DNA from 4 places in the Shewanella sp. BJSY2023SW005 genome. Region 1 is predicted to be linked to each of the others. Evidence: predicted binding sites of a transcription regulator. Region 1 holds the regulator's gene; each other region holds the start of a gene.
The links. The regulator sigma-54, encoded in region 1, starts transcription at its own class of promoters, with help from an activator protein. The targets are predictions, from matches to a motif close to GTTGGCACGNNNNTNGNNT.

Region 1 (5,901 bases):
CAGATTGCCGGCGGCCATGGTGCACTCCGGGAGCTGGCGGATCTTATCCTGCTCAGTCAGGACAAATTTGAAAATGCCCACGGAATGAGTATATGAATAGGGTCACCCTGGCCATTATTTTGTTTTTCTCCACTGCACTTATCCTTTACTGGCAGGTGCAGAACAAGCGTAACGCTCAACAGAGTGAGGCGCCTGTGGATGTGGTGCGGCCTGACTTTGTCGCCGATGACCTGCGCTCGGTCAACTTTGATGAGCAGGGCAATGTCGCCAGTAGGGTCGCCGCAGCGCACATGGAACATTATGAAGCCAGTGAAAAGACCTTCTTCAACCAACCGGTTTATCTGGTCTATCCGGACAAGGGCGAGGCACAGTGGCGTCTGTCTGCCAACGAGGGCAGGCTCAATCGCAAGAGTAACCGAGTTGTACTTGAAAATAATGTTATCATCGACGCCATTAGCCCCAATGAACCGATCCAGAGCCTGAAAACCAGTTATGTGGAGCTGGATCTGGACACCATGATCATGACCTCAGATCGCGAGATCCTGATCGAAGGCAAAGACTTTAATATCAAGGGATCCGGCCTGTACGCCGATCTCAATGCTCAGCAAGTGAAGCTGACCAGTCAGGTGAAAGGAACCTATGAAACCAAGTAAGCTTTTTATCGGTGCCCTCTTGTGCATCACAAGCCTGTCGGCAGTGGCCATTGAAGAAGATCTGCTGCAAAAAGTGGAGATCAGCGCCGCCAATCAGTTTGCCGATATCAAAAACAAGCGTGTGGTATACGGCGGGCCTGTCACAGTCACCCAGGGCAGTTTGAAACTGCTGGCCGATGAACTCACGGCTTACACAGAAGACAAGAGTGGCGAGCGGATCCTGGTGGCCAAGGGCTCACCCGCTACCTATACCCAGAAACTGGAAGACGGCCGTCTGGCCAGTGCCAAGGCCAAAGAGATCCACTACAACATAGACAGTCGTATCATGACCCTGCTGGGCCAGGCCAAAGTAGAACAAGACGGCAGCGAAGTAACCGCCGAGAAGATAGTCTACGACATCAACAAGCAGCAGCTGGAAGCGGAAAGCAGCGGCAAAGGCCAAGACAGGGTAACCACTGTTATCCAGCCGGAAAACTATCAGGATCTCAACAAGAAAGAACAGCAGCAGGAGCCGCAATGACCAGCACCCTGACGGCACAGAATCTGGCAAAGAGTTACAAGAAACGCAACGTCGTCAAAGACGTCAGCCTGTCGGTCAATACCGGCCAAATCGTGGGGCTGCTGGGCCCCAACGGGGCTGGCAAGACCACCACCTTCTACATGGTGGTTGGGCTGGTACAGAGTGACAAGGGCCGTATCTTCATTGACGACGACGAGCTGACCCTGGATCCCATGCACCTGCGAGCCCGTAAAGGCATAGGCTACCTGCCACAGGAAGCCAGTATTTTCCGCAAGCTGTCGGTGCATGACAACATCATGGCCGTGCTGCAAACCCGCAAAGAACTCAACAGCGACGAGCGCGAGGAACAACTCGAACAGTTGCTGGAAGAATTCCATATTACCCACATACGTGACAGCCTGGGGATGTCCCTCTCCGGCGGCGAACGCCGCCGGGTGGAAATCGCCCGGGCATTGGCCGCCAATCCACAGTTCATTTTGCTGGATGAGCCGTTCGCCGGTGTGGATCCCATCTCAGTTATCGATATCAAGAAAATCATCGAACAGCTTAAGTCCCGCGGTTTGGGGGTGCTGATCACAGACCACAATGTTCGCGAAACACTCGACGTTTGTGAGCGAGCCTACATAGTCAGCCATGGGCAGTTGATCGCCGAGGGCACACCCGCTGAAATCTTGGACAACCAGCAAGTGCGTGCTGTGTACTTAGGCGAACAATTCAGGCTATAGTTAGGATCATGTCATCCGGTGGCAATTCCGGGTATTATAGTTTGTTATTATTGAATTTTTTCCTTGAAAAATAACGAGTAGGGATTAGCGGTATAATGAAAGCGTCACTCCAGCTCAAACTGGGTCAACAGTTGACCATGACACCTCAGTTGCAACAGGCTATTCGCCTGCTGCAACTGTCGTCCCTTGAGCTGCAGCAGGAAATCCAGGAAGCCTTGGAAGCCAACCCTCTGTTGGAAATGGCCGAGGACAACCAGGATGACGCTATCGACGACAACCACAAGGAAAACGACGCCGGCGAGTTGAGCGCCAAGCAGGAAGATGGTTCCACGGTAGAAACCTCAGAGGCATTGAACAATGAGTCTATGCCGGATGAGCTGCCTATGGATACCACCTGGGACGAAGTCTTTACCGCCGCCAGCGCCTCAGGGCCGGCCATGGGCCGTGAAGATGATATGCCCTTCCAGGGTGAAACCAGCGAAGGTCTCTATGAACATCTGGAATGGCAGAAGAACCTGACCCCGTTTTCCGATACCGACGACGCCATTGCCACCGCCATTATTGATGCCATCGACGAGCAGGGCTATCTGACCCAGAGCACAGAGGAGATCCTCGAAGCCATGGGCAACCCTGAGATTGAGCTCGATGAAGTCGAGGCAGTACTCAAGCGGATCCAGCACTTTGACCCTGTCGGCATCGCCTCCAGAGATCTGCGCGAATGCCTGCTGATCCAGTTGCAACAGTTCAACACCGACACCCCACATCTGGCCGACGCCCGCTTGTTGATTGACGAACATCTGGATCTCATTGCCGCCCGTGACTTCCGCACCCTGATGCGCAAGACCAAGCTCAAGGAAGATCAACTGCGTGACGCCATCAACCTTATCCAGAGTCTCAATCCCCGCCCCGGCTTGCTGGTGCAGCCGATGGACGAGGAATATGTGATCCCTGATGTCAGTGTCTGGAAGAAAAACGGCCGCTGGGTAGTAGAACTCAACCCGGACTGTATGCCCAAACTCGGGATCAATCAGCAGTATGCTGCCATGGCCCGTAGCGCCCGCAGTCAATCAGACAGCCAGTTTATTCGTGGTCATCTTCAGGAAGCCAAATGGTTTATCAAGAGCCTGGAGAGCCGCAACGACACCCTGCTCAAGGTGGCCAACTGTATAGTGCAGTTCCAGCAGGGATTTTTTGAATATGGTGAAGAGGCCATGAAACCCATGGTGCTCAACGATATTGCCGAGGCGGTCGAGATGCATGAATCGACCATCTCCAGGGTCACCACTCAAAAGTATATGCATACCCCTAGGGGAATATTTGAATTGAAGTACTTCTTCTCCAGCCATGTCGGCACCGAAGATGGCGGAGAATGCTCTTCCACGGCGATCAGGGCTTTTATCAAGAAGCTCGTGGCAGCGGAAAACCAGAAGAAGCCTTTGAGCGACAGCAAGATGGCGCAACTTCTGGCAGAACAGGGAATCAACGTTGCAAGACGCACCATAGCCAAGTATCGCGAGGCTATGATGATACCACCGTCGAACCAGCGTAAGAGTTTATAAATCCACAGTTGGAAATTGGAGGAATCTTTCTATGCAAATCAACCTGACAGGACATCATATCGAGATCACCGACTCACTGCGTGACTACGTGGAAAGTAAGTTTTCTAAACTTGAACGCCATTTCGAACAGATCAATAATGTGCACGTTGTGCTCAATGTACAAAAACTGCAACAGATAGCCGAAGCCAAGATCCACCTCACAGGCGGCGAAGTCTATGCAACTTCTGAACATGCCGACATGTATGCCGCCATCGACGTTCTGATTGATAAATTGGATCGTCAGGTCATTAAACACAAAGAAAAGCTGACAAAACACTAACGATGGAACTGAGTACCATCCTGCGGCCGGAGTGCACTACCTGTGCCACTCCGGGCAGTAAGAAAAAGGTACTGGAGCTGATTAGCGATCTCGCTAGCGCCCAGTACCCCACCCTTTCCTCTCAAGCGATTTTTGAAAGCCTTTTGGCCCGCGAAAAGATGGGGAGCACAGGTATAGGTAATGGTATTGCGATTCCGCATGGCAGACTACCGGACATTACAGAGCCGATTGCCGTGCTGGTCAAATGCGAAGAGCCTATCGCCTTCGATGCCATAGACAACCAGCCGGTGGACATACTGTTCGCCCTCCTGGTGCCCGCAGATCAATGTCAGCAACACCTGAGTACCCTATCCGCCATGGCTGAAAAGCTCAGCGATAAGGCGATACTCAAGCAGTTGCGAAAATCCAGCGACGAAACAGAACTCTATCAGGTGATCACAGGATGAAACTCGCCATAGTCTCAGGCCGCTCCGGTTCCGGAAAATCCGTTGCCCTCAGGGTACTCGAAGACCTGGGTTACTACTGTGTGGATAATCTCCCCCTGCCCATGATTGGCAGCCTGTTGGAAAACCTCCGTGGCAGCAATGATCTGGTCGCCATCAGCATAGATGTGCGCAATATGCCGGATCAGGAAAAGGTGCTGGAACAACAGTTGGCGGCCTTGCCGGAAAACACCCAACTGACCAGCTTCTTCCTCAACGCCTCCGATAAAGTGCTGCTGAAGCGCTACAGCGAAACCCGCAGACTGCACCCCCTGTCCAAGAGCAAAGTCTCACTACAGGATGCCATCAAGCTCGAAGGCAAGCTGCTGGAACCCATGTCGAAACTGGTGGATCACTACATAGACACCTCGGCGCTGAACATCTATGAACTCAGTGACACAGTGCGGGAAATTCTGCTTGGCAGTGTCGATAAAGAGCTGGTGATCAACTTCGAGTCGTTCGGCTTTAAGCATGGTATGCCTCAGGAAGCCGACTTCATGTTTGATGTGCGCTTTCTGCCCAACCCTCACTGGGAGCCGGCGCTCAGGCCACTGACCGGGCTGGATGAAGCTGTGCAGGAGTTTCTCAGCCGCCAGCCACTGGTGAACAAGTTTATCTGGCAGATAGAAAATCTATTGGAAACTTGGCTGCCGCACCTGGAACGCAACAACCGCAGTTACCTCACCATAGCCATAGGCTGCACCGGCGGCCAGCATAGATCTGTCTATGTCGCTGAGCAGCTCGCCAAGCGTTTTGGCAACAGCAAACACAAGGTACAGGCCCGTCACCGGGAGCTGAGTAATGGCAAAGGTTGAACGGGAAGTCACCATAGTCAATAAGCTGGGCCTGCATGCCCGCGCCGCCACTAAGCTGGCGGTGCTGGCCAGCGAGTTCGAAGCCGATATCACCCTGATCCAAGGCGAGAAAAAAGCCTCGGCCGCCAGTGTGCTTGGGCTCTTGATGCTGGAAACAGGTCAAGGCAAGAGTATTCGCCTCATCGCCGAAGGCCCGGATGCCGAACCCGCGATGGACGCTATCTGCGCCCTGATCAACGCCCGTTTCGACGAAGCCAGCTAAAGCCTTAGCGCTGCACTCTTTGTTTCTATAACACCCCAGTCTTGAGGTAACATATCCTCGCTTTGCATCACAGGGGGAACTGCATGCCAATAGAAGCGCTCGACCAAGAGCTGACAGAACAACGTCTTACTCAACTAAACCAAGCTCTTAGCAGTGGTATGTTCGTGCATGTGCGCGACATGCTACAGCGAATGACGGCTTCGGATATCGCCTTTATTCTCGAATCTTCACCGCCGCGTACCCGTCAGGTACTCTGGCAACTGGTGGATCAGGAGCAGAGCGGCGAGATCCTCGAAGAGCTGGGTGAGGATATGAAAGACCAGCTGATCAGCCTTATGAGTCCTGAGCGTTTGGCGCGAGCGACCGCGGGTATGGATACCGATGACCTGGCCTATGTGCTGCGAAGCCTTCCCGATACCCTCTACAAGCAGGTACTGCACTCCATGAGTGCCCAGGACAGGGCCAGGGTCGAACAGGCGCTCTCTTATCCGGAAGACAGCGCCGGTAGTCTGATGAACACAGATACCGTGACCCTGAGGCCTGACGTCAATGTCGATGTGGTGCTG
Region 2 (5,901 bases), on a different contig from region 1:
GCGGCCTTCAAGCCACCCATCTTGGCCGCCTGGGCGCCACCCTGACCGGCAAACTGTTTCTCCATGATGTCGTTAAGCTCCTGCAGTGCTGCAGGTTGCACCTCTTCAAGGTTGGCGATACGCATCATCAAATCGAGACGGGTGTTTTCCGGGAACTGGGCAAAGATTTCCGCCGCCTGATCCGGTTCAAGATAGGACAGTACAATGGTTTGGATCTGCGGGTGTTCGTTCTGGATAATAGTCGCCACCTGTCTGGCGTCCATCCACTTGAGCGAGTCGAGGCCTTTGGCGCCACTGCCCATGACAATCTGCTCGATAAGGTTACCGGCCTTGTCTTCACCCAATGCAGTAGTCAGTGCCTTACGCACAAACTCTTCGCTGTTAAAGCCTATGGAGGAGTATTTCTGGATATCATCCAGAAACAGCTTGTGAACCGCAACCACCTTCTCCTGGCCGAACTCCTGCATGGCCGCCATGGCCATACCCACCTTTTGAACCTGTTTGGGTTCCAAGTGTTTGAGAATAGAGGCCGCATCGGCTTCACTGAGACTCAGCAACAAAATGGCGGTCTTCTCAATCCCGTTGAGATTCTTGACGTCGAAGCCGCTCTCGGCTGGTTTATCCGCTTTTTTTTCAGGCATCTTCTTGCAACCAGTTCTTCACCACTTGGGTGGACAGTTCAGGTTCATTGGCCACCAGAGCACGTATGGCCTTAATCATATCATCATCTTTGTGCAGATCCGGTATCAGAATCGAACCGTCATCGGCATAGCTGTATTCACTTTCAGGGCGGTTGAGCATGCCCAGGGTGTCGGCAGCGTACTGATCTTCAATATCTGCCAGCTCATGCCCCAGCGCAGGTTCATCCGGCATATTCTGGCCATCGGGGTAGATGAGGCGCTTGAGCATGGGACGCACCACGAACAGGATAAGCACCAAAATCACCAAGGCACCTATGCCGAGTTTCATCGCCCGCCAGAACCAGGGCTGCTCCCACAGAGGTGGCTCAGGCAGGTCTTCAACCAGTTGATCCATAAAGGGCACAGTCACCACTTCTATCATGTCACCCCTTTGGCTGTTGAAGCCAACGGCGCCTTCCAGCAAGCGACGGATATTGGCCATCTCTTCACCTGTGCGAGGCACTCTGGCGACCTGACCATTTTCACCGGCAGCACCTGCCTTGTAGTCGACCGCCACTGAGACACTGACCCGGCGTACTACACCTATCTGCTGACGGGTATGGCTGATGGTGGTATCCAGCTCAAAGTTACGGGTCGCTTCCCTATGGCTGTTGCCTGAAGTAACACTGCTGCTTTCTGTAGCATCGGCAGCGTTTTCAGGAATATTGGACTCCATCGGCGGCTGATTGGAAAGGGCTCCGGGGATGCCGCCACTGCTGCCACCAACGCTGTTGTTTTCCACTGTCATTTCACTGCGGAGTGATGGCAGATCCGGATTGAAACGCTTGGCAGTTTGCTCGACCGCGGTGAAGTCCATGCTGACATCCACCTGGGATGTGAAGTTTTCCGGACCGAGGATCGGCATCAGAATCGAGTCAATCTTGGTGCGGTATTCGTTTTCTTTTTGCTGCACCAGCTCAAGCTCGCGTCTGGCGCGGGCAGATACCCCATCCTGACTGCCTGAGTTCAGCAAGCGGCCGTTGGAGTCTGTCACTGTAACCCGGCTGGGTTCCATGCCATGAACCGCTGAGGCAACGATATCGACTATCGCATCAACCTCTTCCTGCCCCAAACCGCCCCTACGGGTATTGACCACCACAGTGGCACTGGGTTTGGCGCGATTGCGGGCGAACACATTTTCCTTCGGCAGCGCCAGGATCACCTTGGCACGGCTGACACTATTGAGCTCTTCAATCGCCCGCGCCAGGTTCATCTCCTGACTCTGCTTCAGCCTGGCCTGTTCCATCCGCTGACTGACACCAAAGCCGGAATCCTGGCTCAGATAATCCTTGGCCTCGGCGCTGGAATCTATGCCGGCGCGGCTCAGCATCATCTTCACGTCCTGATACTTGTCTTCAGGTACAGTGATCACATCGACTTCAATCTTGTACGGTACCCGGTTCTTATCCAGTACATCGAGTACCTGCACCATCTCCTGGGTATCCATTTTGCCCAGTGGCCGATATTCTGGCTCCTGGGCCCAGATCATCACAAATACCGCCAGAGCCAGACAGATAGCCAATGCCAGGATCATGGTGATCTGCCGCAGCATATCCACTCCCCCGAGGGAGCCCAATACACCCGACTTGTTTTCCTGTTGGACCCCTTCCAGCGTTGTTCCACCGGCGGAAACATTGGATCCTGCTACTAATTCTGTGCTCACGGTGCGTTCCTGTTATCCGGGATCTGTGATGCAAGCAGGCCTTAAACAGGCATGCTCATAATCTCTTTGTAGGCTTCGACCAGCTTGTTGCGCACCTGCACTGTGGCCTCGAATGCGACGCTGGCTTTCTCGCGGGCAATGACAGTGTCAGACAGAGACACTGTGGTGTCGCCCATCTCCAGCCGGGTGGCCAGATTGGATGATGTGCTTTGCAACTCACTGACATTGCCTACGGCCTGGGCCAGTAATTGGCCGAAGTCAGTTCCTGTGGTATTGCCCACCTGGCGTACAGGCGAAGACTGAAATCCCGTTGGGGCAATTTCACCTTTAAGTGATTGCATTTCTTGCAATAAAGAATTGGCACCTATTTGCATCTTCTCACTCCTGTCGTCAGCGAATTGACGAAAAATCTGGGTTACCAGACTCTATGCAATTAGTTTGCCAAAAATGGAATAGTCAAAGTTAAGCTAGGTAAACGCCCTGAATTCACCCAGGGCCTGAGGCAAAACACTGGAATTGGAAAGCGGCCTGACGGCCGCTTTGGAGATGACTCAGGCGGGCACCTCTATGCCCATCTCGCGCATGCGCGCCATCTTGTATCTGAGAGTGCGGGCACTGATCCCCAATTTCTCGGCCACCAGTTTGCGACTGCCCTGACACTGGGCCAGAGTCTCGAGAATAATCACATGCTCCTGAGCCTTGAGCTCATCACCAAGCGCCTCCGGTGTTTCCGGGGCTGTGGTATCTCCCAAAGCAACATCCTGCAAATCGATAATAATATCGCCCGCTTCTATCTGCCCTTGACTCAAGATCAACGCCCGCTGGATCACGTTATCCAGCTCACGGACATTCCCCGGCCAGCGGTGGGCCAACAAACGCCGCACTGCAGCATCGCTGAGAACTGGAACCGGGTTAATCGCCGCGTTTTCAGCGTGACGCGCCAACAGATGTTTGGCCAACGGGATGATATCCGCCGGTCTTTGGTTCAGTGCCGGCCAGGCAAGCGGAAACACATTGATCCTGTAATAAAGGTCTTCGCGAAACTCGCCCTTGGCCACCATCTCTTTCAGATCCCGGTTGGAGGTTGCCAGCACCCGGACATCGAGCTTGATGGTCTTGCGCCCCCCCAAACGTTCAACCTCGCGCTCCTGCAGTACCCGCAGCAGCTTGGCCTGCAATGCCAGCTCCATCTCGGAAATTTCATCGAGCAACAGGGTGCCGCCATGAGCCTGTTCAAACTTTCCGGGACAGGCCTGATAAGCTCCGGTAAAGGCGCCTTTCTCGTAGCCAAACAAGGTGGCTTCCAGCATATTTTCCGGGATGGCGGCGCAATTAATCGCCACAAAAGGCCCGTCAGGCCTTTGGCTGTGCTGATGAATGTAGCGAGCCAGCACTTCTTTACCCGAACCGCTGGGGCCACTTATCATCACAGAGGCTTCAGAGGCGGCCACCCGCTGCGCCAGTGCCAGCAAGGCCAGGCTCTTTTCATCGGCCACCACTGGGCCGCCGCTAACCACCTTGGGGCGTAAATAGCGACTCACCTGATTGAGCAATACCTGAGGGGCAAACGGCTTGGCGAGATAATCCACGGCCCCCAGCTTGATTGCGCTGACGGCATTGTCGATGGTGGCATAGGCTGTCATCAACAGGATCGGCAGCTGCGGATGTTGCTGACGCAGATAATCCAGCAGCCCCATACCGCCGATACCTTCCATCTGCACATCGCTTATCACCATATCAAAACGATTACCTTTCAAAGCGGTTATCGCTTCTTCGGCGCTGGCGACATCGACGCACTCATAACTGGCGAGCAGCAAGGTATCGAGCAGTGCTTCCCGAAGCGCGGCATCGTCTTCCACCAACAAAATTTTTGCTTCGCTCATGCCACGCCTCCTTGAGAGTCTGTCGTTAACGGGAATGTCAGCGTGACGGTACAACCTGCACCCAGCTTACAGCTGAGGTCCAATTTGCCGCCGTGGCTGCGCACCACTGACTGCACCACCGCCAGCCCAAGCCCTGTGCCCTGACGCTTGGTGGTGAAAAAAGGCTCCAGCACCTGCTTTTGCATCTTGCTGTCCAGGCCCTTGCCGTTATCTATCACATCGAGGCGCAGTGCCTGATCGCAGCTCAGGCGCAAAATGACTCTTGTGGCGCCGGCTTCCAGGCTATTGATCACCAGATTATTGATGGCAGAACTCAAGCCATGAAGATTGACCTGCATCTCGCTATCGCCTTCAATTTGCAGGCTCAATTCAACATTTTGCCTGGCAGCGATGGGCTCACAGTTGGCCATGACTTTTTCCAGCACCGTCGAGAACGGCACTCTATCGCAGGCTTCCTCTTGCTTACCTTTGGCAATCAACAACATATCATTGACCTGCTGCTCCAGCTCGGAAAGCCGGTCGAGTAATTTGCCCTGAAAACGCTCTCTGGAGCCGGCATCCAGCCTTGGACTGCCCAAGTTGGCGGCATAGAGTAAAGCGGCAGACAGAGGAGTGCGTATTTGATGCGCCAGAGTGGCGACCATTTTCCCGAGCGCAGACAAGCGTTCAAGGTGGGAAAGGTTTTGCTGCAACAGTCGGGTTTCGGTGAGATCGGTCAGCATAATCAGCTGCCCCTGCTCCGGGGTCAGAGGCGTAATCGCCAGCTTCACCCGGCGGCCATTACGCAGGGAGACTTCATGACCATCGTCTTTTTGCGGCGCAAAGGCGCGATTGATGATAGTCAGCCAGCGCTGGCCAACCAGAGGAACACCCAACAAAGATTCGGCAACCGGGTTGGCTTCACTGACCAAGCCGTCACCATTGAGGATAACGACGCCCGAAGGCATGGCCTGCAGAATATGCTCCATACGATTGGACATATTGGCGGCTTCCCTTACCGGGATCCATTCGCGGCCATGATGAGAGATGGTTTCGAGCTGAGCCAGTGGGCTTGCTGACATATTAACCCCGTCAAAAATACGATGCTGACAGGGTTAATGCAGAGTTTATGCCAATTTAAAAATCTAAATTATCAGTAGCTTAGTCTTTACTCATGCCGTATTTGCGCATTTTCTCCACCAAGGTGGTGCGGCGAATACCCAGCATTTCAGCGGCGCGGGCAACGACGTTGTCCTGCTGATCCAGCGCCTGACGTATCATGTCGATTTCCAATTCGGCCAAGAGATCCTTGAGATTGACCCCTTCCGGAGGCAGCTCACTGGGAAAACGGGTCTCTGGCAGATCGACCGGCTCTTCGTCATTGAAGATCGATGCCAAGGCATCACGCTCCAGTTGCTCTTCACTGACCTCGACCGAATACTCGGGCACATCGATATGACGATACTTGACCGGAAGGTCGTTAACATCGACCAGGCCGCCCGGATAGAGGATAGTCAACCTTTCTACCAGATTGGACAGCTCGCGGACATTGCCCGACCAGGCGTGTTCCTTGAGAGAGTCAATGGCGCGTTGGGTAAAACGCACCCGTCCCTTGCCTTCGTTGAATACCCGACTGACCAACTCCTGCAGCAACAGCGGAATATCATCCCGACGCTCACACAGAGGTGGCATTTCG
Region 3 (5,901 bases), on a different contig from region 1:
GACGCATAGAGCCCAAGGCCGCCGAAGAGGCTGTATCACCACCGACTTTGGCTGAAATCGAATCTATCCGCGAGCAAGCCGAGCAGGAAGGTTTTGCCGAAGGCAAGGAGCAAGGGCTGGCCAAAGGCCTGGAGGAAGGCCGTCTTCAGGGCTTGGAACAGGGCCACAGTGAAGGTTTTGCCCAGGGGCTTGAGCAAGGCCGGGAAGAAGGCTTGCAACAGGCCGCCGCCATGATAGAACGTTTCGACGCCTTGCTAGCTCAGTTCGAGGCGCCGCTGGCGCTGCTGGATACCCAGATAGAAGAATCGCTACTGACCTTGGTCGGCACTTTGGCGCGCAACCTCATAGCCCATGAGCTGAAGACCCACCCGGAACATATACTGGCTGCGCTCAGGCAAGGGATAGATGCCCTGCCACTCAAAGAGCAGAAAGTGAATCTGCGTTTGCACCCGGAAGATATGGCTTTGGTCAGCGAGCTCTACGGTGAAGAGCAACTGACACGTAACCGCTGGACACTGGAAGCCGATCCCGGCCTCAATCGTGGCGATTGTGTGGTGGACAGCCAACGCTCGCAAGTGGATATGCGTCTGGAACCCCGTTTGGAAGGGGTGTTTGCCAATCTTGAAGCCGAACAATCCATGTTGGCGAAAAAGGCCGCCCAGCAGCAGGCCGCAATAGACGATAGGCCAAGCCCGCCGCCACAGGACAGCGAGCAGGAGCAAACGCTTGCAGATGAACAAACAGCCGCTGTGACCGACAAGGCCGAGACCGCAAGCCAAGAGGGCGAACAGCCCAGCGAAGGAGACACTCATGATGCAGCAGCGCCGAAGCCAACTGCTGAGTGAACTCAAACACTTGGCCGAAAAGCAGGCGCCGTTTCAAGCGGTTGCCAGTGGCCAGTTGGTGCGGGTGGTTGGCCTGACGCTGGAAGCCAGTGGTTGCCGGGCGCCGGTCGGCAGTCTCTGTGCCATAGATACCATGGCGGGTAAGCTTATTGCCGAGGTGATAGGTTTCGACGATGAGCTATTGTATCTGATGCCGGTGGAAGAACTCAGGGGCGTGCTGCCCGGAGCCAAAGTGATGCCGCTCGGTGAGCAAACCGGGCTCAGCGTCGGTTTGAGTCTTCTTGGTCGGGTGCTGGACGGTAATGGCCAGCCACTCGATGGTATGGGCGCCCTGCACACAGACGAACAAGCCTCGCGCCATAGCCCGGCAATCAATCCCTTGGCCAGACGGGCGATTACCGAACCGCTCGATGTAGGCGTCAGAGCCATCAACGCCATGCTTACCGTGGGCAAGGGCCAGCGTATGGGGCTCTTTGCCGGCTCCGGCGTGGGTAAGAGTGTGCTCCTTGGCATGATGACCCGCGGCACCACGGCCGACATTATTGTGGTTGGCCTGGTGGGGGAGCGTGGCCGGGAGGTGAAAGAGTTTATCGAAGAGATCCTGGGCGCAGAGGGGCGGGCCCGCTCTGTGGTCATAGCCGCCCCGGCCGATACCTCCCCTTTGATGCGCCTTCGTGCCTGCGAAACCTCGACTCGGATAGCCGAGTATTTTCGCGATCTCGGCTATGACGTCCTGCTGTTGATGGATAGCCTGACCCGTTATGCCCAGGCACAGCGGGAAATCGCCCTGGCGGTCGGTGAGCCGCCGGCAACCAAAGGGTATCCGCCTTCAGTATTTGCCAAGTTGCCCCGTTTGGTGGAGCGCGCCGGTAATGGTGGTGAAGGTCAGGGCTCGATCACAGCCTTCTATACTGTGCTTACCGAAGGGGACGATCAGCAAGATCCCATTGCCGATGCCTCGCGGGCCATTTTGGACGGTCACATAGTGTTGTCACGGGCCTTGGCCGACTCAGGGCATTATCCGGCGATAGACATTGAAGCTTCCATCAGTCGGGTGGCACCTATGGTGATCAGCGAGGCGCACCTGGAAGCGATGCGGCGCGTCAAGCAGGTTTATTCGCTCTATCAGCAAAACCGGGATCTGATCTCCATTGGTGCCTATTCCCAAGGCTCGGATCCGCGTATCGACAACGCCATACGCCTGCAACCCGCCATGAACGCCTTTTTGCGGCAGGGGATGCGCGATGCCATTAGTTTCAGCGATTGCCAGCAGATGTTGGGGCAGCTTGCTGCCCAATGTAAGGTGTAATGCAATTCAGTGCAGGAGTTTGCGTGCTCGATAAAAAATTCAGTGACAATAGGGGGGTAGCCTGATCTCAATAGAGCGCCGGGTTAAGGCCCGCAAGGCAGGCAATTTTAAGGAATAATACTACAGATGGCTAAATCCGATCCTTTGCACACAGTGTTGAAACTGGCGGTCGAAGCCGAAGAGCAGGCAGCACTGCAGCTTAAAGCCGCGCAAATGGAATGCCAGAGGCGTAAGTCTCAGCTGCAGGCGCTGCAGGAATACCGTCTCGACTATATGAAGCAACTCGATGCCCAGCAGGGGCAGAGCATTGGCGCCTCCTATTACCAGCAGTTTCATCGATTTGTGCGTCAGGTAGATGATGCCATAGGGCAACAACTTGCCGTGGTCGCCGAGGCCGATAAGCAGCGGGGCTATAGACAGCAACATTGGCTGGAGAAGCAGCAAAAACGTAAGGCGGTGGAGATGTTGTTGGAGAAAAAAGCCCTGCAGGCCGAAGCCAAAGCCGCCAAACAGGAGCAGAAACTCATCGATGAGTTTGCTTCCCAGCAGTTTTTCCGTCGCAAGCTCAACCATTGAGCCCATTCCGACATCCATTCCCGGACAATTCCTTAATATTCATTCTATATTTTTTATTGGCGTGAATTTTGCTTTGTTTGAGACAGAGACATTAATTTTGACTCGGCCTATCTTTATCTATTGAGGGCCTAGGTGCTGGAGGAAGGCATGCAGCAGTTATCCAATATCCTGATCGGCAATGCGGGCGGCAAGGGAGTCGCCGCCACAGATGCACTACAATCTACTGATAACGAAGCTTTTTTCGCCGCTTATCAACAGGCGCAGGCTAAGTTTTCGTTCGACTCGCAAGGCGCCAAGCCGGGATTTACCGCTGGCAGTCTTATCAGGGAAGGTGCCCAAGCTGAGCAGGCCGTCGATGTCTCGCTTATTCTGGGGCAAATAGCCATGGGCAAGAAATTGCCGTCTGAAGACGGCACCATAGTCACCGAAGTGGATGAGGTGAGCCTGCTGAAACAGATTGCCGCTCTCACCGGGCTCAAAGAAGATGAGATCAAGGCCATGTCTCCCGAAGAGCAGATGAAGCTCTTGGAAAACCTCAAGCAGGGGAGTGCCGAGCTTGGCATGGTAGTGACAGATAGTCTGGAAGGCGCAGAGGTGATTGCCGCTGACGAAGGCGACGAGAGTGAAGAAGACAGTGCCAAACTGGCCGATACTGATGAGAAAGCGGCAAGCAAAGGCGATAGCAAAGCAGAGGATGAAACTATAGATGCTCCTTTGCTGGCTCTCGACAAGGCGGCTGCAACAGCGGAAAAGGCCAAGTCTCAGGAAGGAGAGCAACAAATGGGTTGGCCGGATGCTGATAAGTCAGCGCGTAAGGCGGCGACTCAGGATGGTATGGCTGCAGTGGTTCGTGAAGCTGTGCTCAATGCCGCTGAGGAAAAGAGTGACAAGATCTTGGCGCAAAGCGCAATTGCCGATAAGGCCAAGACAGATACTGCCGGCAACTTGGGTGCTGCGGTGGCCGCGGCGGCAATGTCTGTTGGCGCTGACGGCAAGAGTGACAAAGCTGCAGCCAAGGATGTTCTCGCCAGCTTACTCAAGGCTGAGGTGAAAGGTACTCAGACTGCTGCCGAGGTACGAAGCCCTGTGAGTGACGCCATACATCAGGCGCTCAAGGGCGATGCGGCATCAACCCAGACAGATATCAGCCCATTCCAGCAACAGCTGCATCAACAAGGATTGCAGCCTCCCCAAAGGGGAGAGATGGCCCAATATCAACTGTCATTGAGGCAGGGAATGGAGCAATCACTGCAAACCGCCGATATGGTGCAGCGTTTTGCCCCCGTGATGCGGCAGCAGTTGATTACCATGGTCAGTAATGGTGTGCAGCAGGCTGAAATTCGTCTCGACCCACCAGAGCTTGGAGCCATGATGGTCAGGGTTCAGGTGCATGGTGATCAGACTCAGGTGCAGTTCCATGTCACCCAACCACAAACCCGGGATATGCTGGAACAGGCCATGCCCAGATTGAGAGAAATGCTGCAGGAGCAGGGAATGAACCTGGCCGATAGCCACATCTCTCAAGGTGGTCGGGAGCAAGGCGAGCAGCAAGGTGGCAATGGCGGTGGCTTTGCCCAAGAGGGCACCAATGGTGAAATTTCCGCCGAAGAAACGGCACAAAGCACAAATCACACAACAAGTTATGGCTCGGGTATAGATTATTACGCCTGAGCAGGTAACCTATAGGGATGGTATTTTTCCGCGGGCATTGCGGTTGATTAAGGGAAAGGGTAGAGAATGGCAGAGCAAGAAGAGCTTGAGCTGCAAGAGGCACCGGCGCCCAAAAGCAAAAAGAAACTCTTTATCTTCGGCGGCATTGGTTTGGTGGTGTTGCTGCTGGTCGGTGCTGGCTTGTGGTTTTTCCTGGGCGGTTCAGATGATACTGCGGTCGATGCGGCCGAAGGTGAGCAGGTAACCGAAGAAGCTCAGGCCAATAACAGCAGGGAAGCCTTCTATGTGGCCATGCCCAGACCATTTCTGTTCAATCTGCCGGGGGCCAACCGTTCCAGGCTGGTGGAGATAAAGGTACAGCTCATGGTGCGTGGCAGTGATGACGATGTCACTCTCAAGAAGCATATTCCCTTGATTGAAGATGCACTGCTGACCACTTTCAGCGGTGCCGATGTTGAAAAGCTCAGCAGCCAGGCGGGCAAGGATGAGCTCAGACAGTTGGCGCTGCTCAATGTACAAAACACACTGCAACCGGTTACCGGCCGTAAAGTCGTTGAGAAAGTGCTGTTCACCGGCTTTGTGATGCAGTAACAGGGACAAGAGGCGAAGGCAATATCGTGAGTGATTTATTAAGCCAAGACGAAATTGATGCGCTGCTTCATGGCGTGGACGACGTCGAAGAAGAGGATGCCCAGGAGTCGGGACACGACGCCCAATCCTATGACTTTTCTTCACAGGATCGTATCGTCCGTGGCCGGATGCCGACCCTGGAAATTGTCAACGAGCGCTTTGCCCGTCACCTGCGGATCAGCATGTTCAACATGATGCGCCGGGCAGCCGAAGTCTCCATTAACGGCGTGCAAATGCTCAAGTTTGGTGAGTATGTGCACACTCTGTTTGTGCCCACCAGTTTGAATATGGTGCGCTTCAGTCCACTCAAGGGGACGGCACTGATTACCATGGAAGCCAGATTGGTGTTTATTCTGGTGGATAACTTCTTTGGTGGCGATGGCCGCTTTCATGCCAAGATCGAAGGGCGGGAATTTACCCCGACAGAGCGGCGCATAGTACAGCTGTTGCTGAAGATTATCTTTGAAGATTACAAAGATGCCTGGGCGCCTGTGATGGATGTCGAATTCGACTATCTGGACTCAGAAGTTAACCCGGCGATGGCCAACATTGTCAGCCCGACCGAAGTGGTTGTGGTCAACTCTTTCCATATTGAAGTGGACGGCGGCGGTGGCGATTTTCACATTACCATGCCCTATTCTATGATCGAACCCATCCGGGAACTGCTGGATGCCGGGGTTCAAAGCGACAAGCAAGATACCGATATGCGCTGGTCTCAGGCGCTGAAAGACGAGATCATGGATGTCGAAGTGGGGCTGGATGCACGTCTGCTTGAAAAAGAGATGACTCTCAGGGAAGTAATGGAGTTCAAGGCCGGTGATGTGATCCCGGTTGAGTTGCCTGAGCATATAGTGATGAAGATTGAGGACT
Region 4 (5,901 bases), on a different contig from region 1:
TTGAGCGGGTGTGATGAACGCGAAAGCGGCCATTGCAGCAACCAGGTCACAGGTACCACGAATAAGAACGCCAGCGCCAGATAGGCCAGCATCATGGCCCATTCCCACAGATTCAGGGTAAACAGGTGTCCTTCAGGAATGTGCTCAATAAACCACTCCACCACAGGGCCATAACCCAAGGCCTGGTAAAGTTTTGGGAGCTTGGCAACAGTGGCATTGGAAACCTTCCACAGACTGCCGTATTCAGAGCTCGGCACCCGCTGCAACAGGAGCTGATAGGCCTTTTTTTCGGCTTCCAAACGGGCAAATCCCTCCCGATAGGCGGGCAGCTTGTCGTCGGTTTTGCCCTCCGGGGTATCATCCAGCTCTTGCGGGTTGAGCCAGAGATTACGCTCGATAATCGCCAGCAACTGCCTGGCATAGAGCGGCCCCTGCTCCGCTGTCATGCCGGTGGGAAGAAAACGCAGATCCAGATACTCGGCCGCGGTTTGGTAATCCCCGTCTCTGGCGTATTGCATAAAGCCCTGCAGGGCGCCTCTGGGGGTATCCCTGAACAAGGGGTCGCGATACTCATAAGCCGCTGCAGCACTTTGCTCGCTTGGCGTTTCCGGTGCAGGTTCGGCCGCCGGACATAACCCAGGCCAGAGCAACAGAATAAATAATCCTATGCCAATCAACACTCTATTCATTAACGCGCTCCTTGCCACTATAAGATAAAGTACCAATCCATCCGCTGTAAGCACTTCAAGCTGTGTTCAAGCCAGAATGCGCCAGGGAGTTATTGGCACCTTCAACAAAAAAGACTAGCAGAAACATGTAGTTCCGGATATATCGGCTCAGTATTTATACTGCTTGACTTATAGCCAACTGTCGATATAATTGCCGGCGATATTAAGGTACCCTCAGCTCGCCCCATCTCGCTCCAGGCCGCTTAAGTAAATCCGTTCAGTTAACAATTCCTGAGTTTAATTGAAATGTCACACAGCTGTGGTGAACTCTGTGCTGCGGCGATGGTCTGATGTTCTACTGACACCCGGAGTGTCTTTTTGCACTTCAGTCTGTCGGGGGCTTGATAAAGGCTGACAAACTGGGTACATTCAATAGTCAACCAACGCATCTTTCGCAATAAATGCTAAGGATTTTCTATAGTTAAGATTGTATACGCCAATATCGGCGCTAACAGAAAATAAGGAGTGTGGCCTATGTCATACAAAGTAAACGGACATGAAATCGCAGTAAGTTTTCCTGTAGATTCAATTTCCATCAACAAAAACTCAATCGCCTTTACCGACAGCAAAGGCAAGAAGAAGCAAACCTTCTCAAAGCGTACAGAAACCCTCAAGTTTATGAAGTGGTTGCTGAGCGCCAATAAGTAAGACTGTCGAAATACCCACTCGATACCCCTATCCTCTCACTGTATCGAGCGCTCAGGCAGATTGGACTGTTATCCAGCAGCAATCGGGTAGAACATCACATTTGGTCAAGGCCTTTTCCCGTGATCCCGGGAAGCAGCCTGACCAAATGGCGATAAACAGGTAAATCAAGCGCCAGATCATTATCCAAGCCTTCCACTTGAATTAAGCTTATGCTTAACAAACTTATCTGTCGGTGTTGTCTTGAATCAATCCATCACAGCCACTAAAAGCAGAGCGACTAAACCCGGCTCCATTAAACCAAATACCACGGAAGCGATGCGCTCATTGCTGAACGAGATCCGGCGCTGTATTCCGCTAAATTTGCCGGAAGCCAGCCTATGCGGCGGGAAATGCCTGGGTTGCTCCAAGAAAATGCTGGAGATGTTGGACACCGAGGTATGCTTTTGGGAATCCCGTCTCGATGACGAGGTGCCTGGGCTTGCCGATCTCAAATCCTTGCAACGCTTGGCTGAGCGCACTCATAAGATCCTCAAGCGTAACCAGCTGGTCTGAATCAGCCGTATTTACGCCTGTATCTGGGAAGCATGGACTCATTGCCAAGGAGCCCCCCCTGATGCAGATACAATACCTGGCTGCGGCCCTCACGTCGCAAGAAGTCGAGCAACACTTGCCAGCCGAGCGGATCATACAAGAGCTCAAAGCGGATACCGCTTTGCTCCAGCTCTTGCCAAAGTTGGTAAAACTCGGGGTAACACTTGCCAAAATGATACTTGCGTTCGGGTGTAACAATAGTTGGATGCAATGCCTCATCGGGCGATAACTCAAGCAACTGGGTCTTGAGGTAACTGTCTCCGCCGACCACGGCGCAAGTCAGCACTTCAATATCAGCCTGTTGCTCACAAAAATACTTCTGTAGAAACAGTGCTGTTGTACCTGTCCCCGATGGCAAAAACAGCTTGAGGTTATGGGCAGCCTGTTGCTGCTGCCACTGTAAAATCTCGGCGCCCAACTGAGCCACGCCGTATTCGGCATAACTACAGCGGCCCCCTTCAGGAACAAACAGGCTGTGCTCACACTCAGGCACAATATGCTGCCTGACAAAGTCCTCCAGGGTCATGCCGGTCATCAACTCGGCCTTGGGCGTATTCTTTACAGCAATCACCCGTGCGCCCAATTCCAACGCGGCGCGATAGTTACCCAGGGGTTGCCGCTGCAACCATTCCGGCAGGTGATCCACATAAAAGTCCAGCTGCCAACCTTTGAGTTTGGCCAGCGCCGCCATAGAGTAGAGTGAGTTGGCCTGGGCCGAGCCATAACCTATCAGGCGCTTGATACCGGGAAAGTCGTGGTCGAGGAAATAACGGAACTTGCGCGCCTTATTACCACTGAAACTGGGATGAAGCAGATCATCGCGCTTGATAAACAGCTGATGACCTCGAAACTCAAAGGCTTGAACTGGGGTTTTATCCAGTTTGAAATCGGCTAAAGACATGGCACTGGCGATATATTTCAAGGCTAAGGTGTGCAAGGGATGGCTATTGTATGTGTTTGCCGCCAAGGAGGACAGGATTCAGGCCACAAATCCTCACAGGCACCCGTTGGCTTTATGCCGACTAAGTGATGGCTTGGAGGCTAATCCTTTGCGGCTCCACTCTGTGATGATTATCGCTACTTATTGGTATAAATCACCAATCGCCGCCATCTGCCTAGGCTCAGAAATGGCAATATCCAATATTATTCAACATGTTATAATTATGGCACGCTTCTAGCTATTAATCGAAATATCCCAAGCTTTACAGCAAAACTGTGTGGCTGATCCGCCATTTAAAGGAGCACTCAATGGCTATTTTGCGTCTTATTTTTAATATTGCCTGGTTTATTCTTGGCGGCTTTGTCATGGGGCTGGCCTGGTGGTTTGTCGGCTTGCTCTGTTTTATCAGTATCATAGGTATCCCATTCGGCCGCGCCTGCTTTGTCATAGGTGAACTGGCATTCTGGCCCTTCGGTCAGGAACATATCAGCCGCGACAGGCTCTCTGGCCGCGAAGACTTGGGCACCGGCGCCCTGGGTATGATCGGCAACATTATCTGGTTCCTGCTGTTCGGGATTTGGCTGGCGATAGGCCACCTAACCCACGCCCTGGCCTGCTTTGTCACCATCATAGGCATACCTTTTGGCATTCAGCACCTAAAACTGGCCTTGCTTTCTTTAACGCCCATAGGCAAGACAGTGGTTGCCTCTCATTAATCACAAAGCCCAGGTCGGATATCTGACTCGTTTTCGACCTGGGCTCCGGCTTTACCCAAACAAGTCTAGGGCATTTGTCGACTCAAACGCTGCACCAACTCCAGCAATAACTCAGGCCTATCCAGCGCCACATCATGCCCGCAGCGGCAAAAAGGAATCGGCTTTTGCCGATATTTGGCCGCCAGGCGAACGCTGCACTTGGGCGAAACCAGGTGATCATCACAGCCATAAACAATGGTTGCCGGCACCCACAGCTTAGCCGGGGAGCGAAAGCGGGCCGAGGCAACAATTTGTCGCAGGCCATTGGCGAGTGTGGTTTTGGCCTCAAGCGCCAGTTGGCTCCAGAAACGGCACAGAGACTTGTCTTTGGCATGAGCAAGGCTGGTAAGCGCTAGAATCGTCGCCTCGCGCCATTGAATGCCCTCGCCTTTGACTCTGGAGCACAAGGCTCGTAGCAGGGCTTGCAGCCGAAATCTCTGATACCAAGGCGAAAGATCGGCGGCGCTGCTGTTGAGCAATAACAGCCCCTCAAGCTGAAATCCCTTTTGGCGGCCGGCTTCAGTGTCATTTTTCCCGGCAAGTGTCATGGCCACCATGGCGCCCATGGAGATAGCCAATATTCGGCATTTACCCACCTTGCGCCGTAACATTTCATCTGCAACAAAGTCGGCATAATCCTGAATATCCCAGGGACTGGTATCCGCCACCCTATCGCCATTTCCCGGCAGATCGATGAGCTCCACCCGAAACCCCGCCGCCAGCAGATTATCGGCAAAGGCCTGCCAATGACGTTTATCACGCATCAAGCCGCGGATCATCACCCAGGTTTGCTGCTCAGTCATGACTTGGTTTCTCCGCCGCTTGTGGATACCAAAAGTTTCGTGCCTGATAATCCAGGTGATGCCGATGAAGTTCAGGCAGTTGCTCCAGTACCTGAGCATACCCCACATCGAGCAAGAACTGCATCAGGGTAAAGTGGCGCCGTAAAATACGCTGCAGCCTGTGCTGCTTTTGAGGGTTGAAATAACCGGAGAAACGCAGCAATTGCCTGGGGTTCTTTTTGACCCAGGCCCAGGAGCCCATTTCCAGCGTTAAGGGCAGGAAAGGCACTTGGGGGTTACAACTGACCAAATAATCCCAAATATCACCGTGGGTGCGATAGAAGCGGCTTTGGGGCGCAATATGATAGTGACAATGATGGGGGTAGCTCATTTCGAACAACTGCTTTAGATGATACACCTCCCCCAGGCGGGCAAAAGGCGTATCCTTACAGGCAAAGGGAAACCAGATATGGTCCACCAGGCCAAAACCTGAGTGAGCATCGAGCACAATCAAGCTGCTGCCGCGGGCTATAAGTTCATTACTGTAGTCAATAATCGCCCGGGTCTCGGCTTCCAATTGATTGCTGCGGCCCCGATACCAGGGAAGATGGCGGGAAAGCCGTTGACCGCCGACCATAAAAGTCACTGAGCCGCGGGCATCTATGGGAGCATTGCGCATCAAATCGACCCCATTGCCATTGGCACGGGTTCCCCTGATAAGGCCGATGGGATTCAACACAGGTACAAACGCCAGCCGTATCTGAGTTAACATCAGCTGCAGATGTTTATCCCAACTGCAGCGGGTCAACAAGCTGCCAAGAAGCGCCAGTATCACCTGGCTGCCGATACGCTCTACCCCGTGAACACCGCCGACGAACAGCACTGTGGGCACCCTGGCATTTGGGTTCCCCAGCTCCAGCGCCCGCACATCGAGCGACTTACCGGCAAAGCCGACTTGGGCCAAAGACCTGGCGTTCAAATGTTGCTGGTATTTATGCTCCAGTTCGGCAAGCAGTTCAAGCTCATAGGCACTTTCTGTCACAGACCCGTCCATCTGGGGTAAAGTGCTCAATTTAGCCGCTTTGGATGACAACTCAATGATACTTTAAGTGTTGCTCCAATATGCTCTTGGCATCAATTCGGGCCAATCCCTGGTCGAAAATATCCCGCCAACGTTGCCCCTCTTCGGAATTTCGAAAAGCCACCAGCAAGCCCTTGCTGGCCAGCAATTGCCGATTCAGTTTAAGCTTGCCTTCCAACTCCTCCATCCCCTTTTGCCGCAGCAGGTAACGATAAACATTGGCGTCGATCACCACGGCATCAATTCTGGCGGCCGCCAATTTGCGAAGGTTTTGTTCATCGGAATTGGCCAGCTCGAAGGGTTGCCGGCCTGAGTCCATGGCCCGGTCCAAGCTCTCGGTATTAACATAGCCCTTTACCACTCCGAGATTGTAACG

Region 2: fliE (flagellar hook-basal body complex protein FliE) is a predicted target of sigma-54. The motif match lies at 2,771-2,789, and genes of this name have one in related genera.
Region 3: ACMHXI_RS17095 (flagellar hook-length control protein FliK) is a predicted target of sigma-54. The motif match lies at 2,786-2,804, and genes of this name have one in related genera.
Region 4: ACMHXI_RS15920 (YccF domain-containing protein) is a predicted target of sigma-54. The motif match lies at 3,130-3,148, and genes of this name have one in related genera.

Annotation. Positions count from the first base shown of each region.
Region 1 is NZ_JBKORJ010000023.1:28,268-34,168, reverse strand. It holds gene kdsC (3-deoxy-manno-octulosonate-8-phosphatase KdsC) at 1-96, shown strand, start outside; gene lptC (LPS export ABC transporter periplasmic protein LptC) at 93-653, shown strand; gene lptA (lipopolysaccharide transport periplasmic protein LptA) at 640-1,173, shown strand; gene lptB (LPS export ABC transporter ATP-binding protein) at 1,170-1,898, shown strand; gene ACMHXI_RS06305 (RNA polymerase factor sigma-54) at 1,994-3,457, shown strand; gene hpf (ribosome hibernation promoting factor) at 3,489-3,776, shown strand; gene ptsN (PTS IIA-like nitrogen regulatory protein PtsN) at 3,779-4,222, shown strand; gene rapZ (RNase adapter RapZ) at 4,219-5,073, shown strand; gene ACMHXI_RS06285 (HPr family phosphocarrier protein) at 5,060-5,335, shown strand; gene mgtE (magnesium transporter) at 5,419-5,901, shown strand, end outside.
Region 2 is NZ_JBKORJ010000053.1:290,871-296,771, forward strand. It holds gene fliG (flagellar motor switch protein FliG) at 1-641, opposite strand, end outside; gene fliF (flagellar basal-body MS-ring/collar protein FliF) at 634-2,343, opposite strand; gene fliE (flagellar hook-basal body complex protein FliE) at 2,385-2,717, opposite strand; gene ACMHXI_RS17130 (sigma-54-dependent transcriptional regulator) at 2,895-4,226, opposite strand; gene ACMHXI_RS17135 (sensor histidine kinase) at 4,223-5,287, opposite strand; gene ACMHXI_RS17140 (sigma-54 dependent transcriptional regulator) at 5,367-5,901, opposite strand, start outside.
Region 3 is NZ_JBKORJ010000053.1:284,424-290,324, reverse strand. It holds gene fliH (flagellar assembly protein FliH) at 1-845, shown strand, start outside; gene fliI (flagellar protein export ATPase FliI) at 814-2,154, shown strand; gene fliJ (flagellar export protein FliJ) at 2,281-2,730, shown strand; gene ACMHXI_RS17095 (flagellar hook-length control protein FliK) at 2,878-4,401, shown strand; gene fliL (flagellar basal body-associated protein FliL) at 4,468-4,992, shown strand; gene fliM (flagellar motor switch protein FliM) at 5,019-5,901, shown strand, end outside.
Region 4 is NZ_JBKORJ010000053.1:15,142-21,042, forward strand. It holds gene ACMHXI_RS15900 (mechanosensitive ion channel family protein) at 1-689, opposite strand, end outside; gene ACMHXI_RS15905 (hypothetical protein) at 1,203-1,376, shown strand; gene ACMHXI_RS15910 (hypothetical protein) at 1,692-1,928, shown strand; gene ACMHXI_RS15915 (1-aminocyclopropane-1-carboxylate deaminase/D-cysteine desulfhydrase) at 1,930-2,868, opposite strand; gene ACMHXI_RS15920 (YccF domain-containing protein) at 3,216-3,623, shown strand; gene ACMHXI_RS15925 (alpha/beta fold hydrolase) at 3,689-4,465, opposite strand; gene ACMHXI_RS15930 (DUF2817 domain-containing protein) at 4,458-5,486, opposite strand; gene ACMHXI_RS15935 (substrate-binding periplasmic protein) at 5,539-5,901, opposite strand, start outside.